Regions from separate parts of the Psychrobacillus sp. FSL H8-0483 genome, predicted to be linked through region 2. Evidence: predicted binding sites of a transcription regulator. Region 2 holds the regulator's gene; the other holds the start of a gene.
What was found. The regulator CtsR, encoded in region 2, represses protease genes until heat stress. The targets are predictions, from matches to a motif close to ATGGTCAATAAAGGTCAAACA.
Positions count from the first base shown of each region.

Region 1: a site for CtsR is predicted at 1,395-1,415, ahead of clpP (ATP-dependent Clp endopeptidase proteolytic subunit ClpP). Genes of this name have one in related genera too.

Region 1 covers NZ_CP152052.1:3,172,638-3,176,037, reverse strand. Annotated here, with positions in the region: gene MHB48_RS15350 (HPr family phosphocarrier protein) at 1-166, shown strand, start outside; gene clpP (ATP-dependent Clp endopeptidase proteolytic subunit ClpP) at 716-1,312, opposite strand; tRNA gene MHB48_RS15340 (tRNA-Arg) at 1,478-1,549, shown strand; gene MHB48_RS15335 (DUF1761 domain-containing protein) at 1,987-2,400, shown strand; gene MHB48_RS15330 (LemA family protein) at 2,638-3,216, shown strand; gene MHB48_RS15325 (TPM domain-containing protein) at 3,216-3,400, shown strand, end outside.
Region 2 covers NZ_CP152052.1:3,996,719-4,000,118, reverse strand. Annotated here, with positions in the region: gene rsgA (ribosome small subunit-dependent GTPase A) at 99-1,142, shown strand; gene MHB48_RS19660 (CtsR family transcriptional regulator) at 1,336-1,803, shown strand; gene MHB48_RS19655 (UvrB/UvrC motif-containing protein) at 1,827-2,372, shown strand; gene MHB48_RS19650 (protein arginine kinase) at 2,362-3,400, shown strand, end outside.

The sequences.
Region 1 (3,400 bases), 820 kb from region 2:
AGATGTATATTTGGAAAAAGACAATAAAAAAGTGAACGCAAAAAGTATTATGGGTATTATGAGCTTGGCTATTAGCAAAGGGATTACTGTAAACCTAAGTGCAGATGGGTCAGATGAAGAAGAAGCAGTAGTAGCACTAGCAAAATTTATTTCAAATGAAGAATAATAAAGGGCGGCCTTACTAGTCAGTATAGACGAAAAGGCGGTCTTTTTTTTCGTAGTTAGTTAAAAAGTATGGACTATTGAATTTAGCGTACATAGAATTTGAAAAAACGTCCGTCACTTCCTTTGGTTTCTTCATCTTAGAAATGAAATGGTCTCGGTTGAGCATCATTTGGTCTCGGATACAAGGCAAATGGTTGCGGAACCGCATTAATTGGTCTCGTTTATATAGGAATGGTCTCGCTAAGCCATTTAATTCCATTTGTTGAATCGATTTCATCATTCCAATTTACATGAAAAAACACGAACAATACTAAAGGAATATATATTTTATACGGATAAAGTATAGTTGATTTCCGCTATAGGCGGACGCTTTCCGTGGGGTGAGCGATAACCCATCACCGACGCTCACGCTCGTTTGTGATGGCTTATCTGTCTCACTCATCCCGCAGGAGTCGCCGCCTGCCGCTTCCATCAACGAAGTGGTAAATATTTAAGGCATTTTCCGCAAAAATACCCAAGGAAAGGTAAATTTCCTTGGGTACAATTATTATTATGATTTTTTCATTTCGCTACGGTCAATAATATGATCGATTAAACCATATTCTTTTGCACGTTCAGCAGTCATAAAGTTATCGCGATCTGTGTCTCTTGAAACGACTTCAATCGGTTGACCAGTACGATCAGCCATAATATTATTTAATTTATCACGTAAGAATAAAATACGTTTAGCAGCAATTTCGATTTCTGTTGCTTGCCCTTGTGCTCCACCAAGTGGTTGGTGAATCATTACTTCTGCGTTTGGAAGTGCGTAGCGTTTTCCTTTTGTACCTGCAGTAAGTAAGAATGCTCCCATAGAAGCAGCCATACCGATACAAATTGTTTGCACATCTGGTTTGATGAATTGCATCGTATCGTAAATTGCCATACCTGCTGTAATGCTTCCACCTGGACTATTGATATAGATTGAAATATCTTTTTCTGGATCTTCAGCTTCTAAAAATAGTAGTTGGGCAACGATGGAGTTTGAAACGTTGTCATCAATTCCACTTCCAAGCATGATAATACGGTCTTTTAATAATCGTGAGTAAATGTCATATGCACGTTCCCCACGATTTGTTTGTTCAATAACAGTAGGAATTAAATTCATCCTGATTTGCCTCCTTCAAAGGTGGTTTATTAATTTTATTTCTGAGAAATACTACCTCAGTTGTAACTTTATCATACACATTATGGTCAAGGAAGGTCAAATATTAAGCATTGAAATGTTCGCTTGAATTATTTGCTAATGATTTGTATAATAGATAAGTCGCTTGCCCTCGTAGTTTAATGGATATGACACAAGATTCCGGTTCTTGGGATAGGGGTTCGATTCCCTTCGAGGGCGTATTTAGATTAAATAGGATATTTTCTTTCAAGCACTCCAAACATGGATCCTTCGATGTTCGGAGTGCTTTTTTGTATAATGTATGTTGATATTTTTACTATTTATTACTTGTATTCGTTCAAGTGAATCGATTGCTTCGATAGACAGATGGTTAGGATCACCAGGACACATATTCCTCACCTCATAAATTATTTAATTATCCGGTCTATTCATCCTTACCACAGAATTTTAATATTAAACAAAATGAATGTTTAATTAATTATTGATCAATGGAAAGTACCGTGTAGTGTATGCGAAAAAAGCAATAGCTGCGACTAACTTTCTATGCCAGAATGTCCATTTTTTACAATACAACTTGTATTAAATACCTTATAATAAAATGAAACAGAGCAGAGAGAGAACGATCAAAAATAGAATGGATAGAAGGGGAGAATGAAATGGATTTTCAGCAATCATTTGAGACGATTAATTTTTTTGCAGTTATAGCAGCAGGATTATCCGCTTTCGTTATTGGAGGTCTATGGTATTCAGTTTTATTTGCAAAGGCTTGGATGAAGGAAAACGGTTTTGATGAAGAAAAATTAAAGAATGCTAATATGGCGAAGATCTTTGGAGGTTCATTTATATTTTCCTTAATCATTTCCTTTGTGCTTGCTCTATTCTTAGGGCCAGAAAGAAACGCGATGATGGGTGCAACAGCAGGCTTCATGGCCGGGCTCTTTTGGGTCGCAACAACGATGGGAATAACATATTTGTTTGAAAGAAAATCATTGAAATTGTTTTTGATTAATGCTGGATATCATGTAGTTACTTTTATGATAATGGGATTAATTTTAGGATTGTGGAAATAATAGTATTTCAAATGTAAAACACGTAGAGAGATGGCTGTATTCATATTCCTATGTGTTTTTTTGTTTATCTTGTTTAACCCATTAGAAAACATCTAATGTTGGAATTTAGGAAAGCTCAACTTGTTTATTAATCGTATTCATATGAAACCGATTAATAACTTTTTCGTATACCTTAGTAGGTTTTACATTTTACAATTAAAGGAACATGCATACTATACTTAATCAGGGGTGAATAAGATGAAAAAGTTATTAGGGCCGATTGTTATAATCGTGGTTATTATTGCAATTTTTGCTGTTATATTAATACCGAGCTATAACGGTTTTGTAGATGGGGAAGAAAATGTGAATAATGCATATGCACAAGTAGAAAACCAATTACAGCGCAGATTGGACTTGATTCCGAACTTAGTTAACACCGTAAAAGGATTTGCATCCCATGAAGAAGAAGTGCTGGGCAATATAGCAGATGCTCGTTCTAGACTAGCGGGAGCAAGTACACCGGAAGAACAAGCAGTAGCAAATGATGAATTAACTGGTGCTTTAAGTCGATTATTAGTGGTTGTAGAGAACTATCCAGATTTAAAGGCGGATGCAAGCTTCCGACAATTAATGGATGAGCTAGCAGGTACTGAAAATAGATTAACGGTCGCTAGACAAGATTATAATAACATTGTTTCTGATTACAATAAAAAAGTAAAACGATTACCAGGCAGTATTGTTGCATCCATTTTCGGGTTTGATGAAAAAGAATATTTTAAAGCAGATGCAGCTGCAAAAGAAGCTCCAAAAGTTGATTTTGAAGGAGATGGAGAGTAATGATGAAGGTTGCGCGAATGCTTATAGTTGCGCTACTTTTATTTCTTTCTCTTCCATTAATGACTGTTGCTGTATCTGATATACCAATGCCTATTCCAGGTGAGTCTTATGTACAAGATTATGAAGGGTATTTATCACAGTCAACTAAAAAACAAATAGAGGAGCTAGGTCTCCAGTTAGATAA
Region 2 (3,400 bases):
ACACTTTTTGAGATGCTTCTTTACTAATGACCGGGAAACCATGATTGCTGATTCGTGCAGTCATGGTTTTTTTATATGGAAATTAGGAGGAAGTTAAATTGAATTTAATCGAACAATATGGTTGGAATAATAAATGGGAAGAAAAAATGTTGAGTAAAGGGATCGCAGGTCGCGTATTACTTGAGCATAAAAATTTGTATCGTGTCATGACTAACGAAGGGGAATGGTTATGCTCTCTATCAGGGAAATTCAAGTTTGACCATGGCCGCGAAGCATTTCCGGCAGTTGGAGATTGGGTTGTCCTCGAACAAATGCCGGGGGAAGAAAAAGGAATCATTCAAGACGTGCTTCCACGTAGTTCACAGTTTTCCAGAAAAGCTGCTGGCTTAACAACGGAAATTCAGTTAATCGCAGTTAATGTTGATTATGTATTTCTTGTTATGTCTCTTAATCACGACTTTAATTTACGTAGATTAGAGCGATATTTATTAGCCGCATGGGATTCGGGTGCAACACCAGTTGTTGTTTTGACGAAAAAAGACGCATGTGATGATTTGGCATTTTATATAAATGAAGTAGAATCAATCGCTTTTGGTGTAGATGTATTTGCAGTGAGTAGTGTAACAGGTGAAGGAATCGATAGCCTTGCAAATCTTTTATCTGGCAGTAAAACAGGTGCTCTTCTAGGATCTTCTGGAGTTGGCAAGTCCTCTTTAATTAATGCTTTGTCTGGTGAAGAAGTAATGGTAGTAAACAATATTCGAGAAGATGATAGCAAAGGGCGTCATACCACAACGCATAGAGAACTTACTTTATTGCCGGAGGGTGGTTTATTAATTGATACCCCGGGAATGAGAGAATTCCAACTTTGGGATACAAGTGATGGGATTAGCGCAAGCTTCCAAGATATTGAAGAACTTGCGGATGGATGTCGCTTCCGAGATTGCAAACATGAAAAAGAGCCGGGATGCGCAATTCAAGAAGCTATTTATACAGGTGCATTGAAACAAGAGCGTTATAAAAGTTATGTGAAGTTGATGAGAGAGCTTGCACATATTGAACGAAAAAATGATCTAGTTGCCAAAAAAGCAGAAGTGAATAAGTGGAAACAACTAACGAAAATACACAGGAAGAAAAAATAAATGTATTAATATACAAATGAAAAAGTTTTTGGAATATAAGTTGGAATATTGATACACCCTTAAACTACTAACTGTTCTGGTTAGTAGTTTTTTTGTGCCTTCCTAAGAAAATCATATCAATTGCACATGGATTATTTTCTCGATATAATATAGTCAAAGTTAGTCAAAGTCAGTTTGCTAAAGAGGTGAGAAGATGAAAAATATATCTGACATTATTGAAGGTTATTTGAAGTCGATTATCGAAGAAGAGAGTAAGGGGCAAATTGAAATTAAAAGAAGTGAAATTGCTGAAAAATTTCAATGTGTTCCATCTCAAATAAACTATGTTATCAACACACGGTTTACCCAAGATCGCGGTTACTTAGTGGAAAGTAAACGTGGTGGTGGTGGATATATTCGAATCCTCCGCGTTCGGGCGCATACGAAAGCAGAATTGATTGAGCATATAATACAAAGACTAGAAAATGGTGCAGCTGAATCAGTTACGGAAGACATTGTGTTCCGACTGCTAGAGGAAGAAGTGATTACAACAAGAGAAGCGAAGCTCATTTTAGCGGCGCTTAATCGAACAACACTTGCTATTCCACTACCAGCAAGGGATGAAATACGTGCGCGTATATTATGTGCCATGCTATTAACATTAAAATATCAAAAAAGTTAAAAATGAGCGGGGTGTGTTGAAAAGTGATTTGTGAAAATTGTAAGCAGAGACCGGCAAAAGTGACGGTTACACAAGTGCATAACGGTGAACACTTTGAACGACATTATTGTGAGGTCTGTGCAAATAGTCTCCACCCGTTTTATGTAGAGTATAAACAAGATCCGTTATCTCTTCATCAACTCCTATCCAATTGGTTTAACCATGCAGATCAGCAGCCAATGCAGCAAAGGCAAAAAAAGCCTCCATTAGAGTGTGAAGAATGCGGTTGGTCCATACAACGTTTTTTAGATGAAGGGAAATTCGGCTGTGCTTCTTGTTACGATAGTTTTCGACAACAACTACCGAATGTATTTAAACGTTTGCATAATGGAAATACAACCCATATTGGGAAAGCGCCGGGGGCAATTGGTGAAAAGATAGCATTGAAAAAACGCATTGAAGCCATTCGTTCTCAAATGAAAGAGGCTGTTGAAACCGAACAATTTGAGGATGCTGCAAGACTAAGGGATGAAGCAAGGGATCTTGAAAGTCAGCTTGTCACGGGAGGTGACGAAACGAATGTCGATTGAACGCTTTTTAGATAATTCTATTTCTAGTTGGATGGTTGGAAATGGAGAGCATTCAGATATAGTCATGAGTACAAGAATTCGATTAGCTAGAAATTTAAATGGGTATCGATTCCCACTTGCATTTACAGAAGATGAGGCGCATAAAATTGACCAATCCGTTTCCGCTACACTTGTGGATGCCGATGAAGAATTACAAATGAACTTTTCTTCTATACAAATTAAAGATGTGTCGGAACTAAATCGACAAGTGCTAGTGGAAAAGCATTTAATTAGTCCAAAGCTTGCTAACTCGCCGATGACTGGATCTGTTTTATTATCCGAAGATGAATCTGTAAGTGTAATGGTAAATGAGGAAGATCATATTCGTATTCAATGCCTTTTCCCTGGTCTTCAAATTCAACAAGCATATGCGCAAGCTGACACAATAGATCGATTATTAGAAAAGGAATTACCATATGCCTTTGATGAGCAATTCGGGTATTTAACGAGTTGTCCGACAAACACCGGAACCGGCTTACGTGCATCCGTTATGATGCATTTACCGGCATTAACTAAGACAAAGCAAATCAACCGAATTGTAACAATCATTTCTAGATTAGGGATGGTTGTAAGAGGGATATATGGGGAAGGTAGTGAAGCGCTCGGAAATGTATACCAAGTGTCTAATCAAACGACACTTGGTAAGACAGAAGAAGACATACTTGCCGATCTTCAAAGTATTACAGAACAAATTATCCAAAAAGAAAGAGAAGCGCGAGATGCACTCTTAAAGCACTCAGCCAATACACTAGAGGATCGGTTGTATCGATCTTTAGGGACGTTGTCATATGCTCGTATAATGACAACCGAAGAGGCTGCTAGATGCTTGTCGGATGTTCGTTTAGGTATAGACATGGGACTCATTAAAGATGTAGATGTGACCATTTTGAACGAATGCATGGTGTTTATGCAACCAGGGTTTCTGCAAATGTATGCTGGAACGACGTTAAATACTTCGGAACGAGATATGTTTCGAGCGAAGTTGTTAA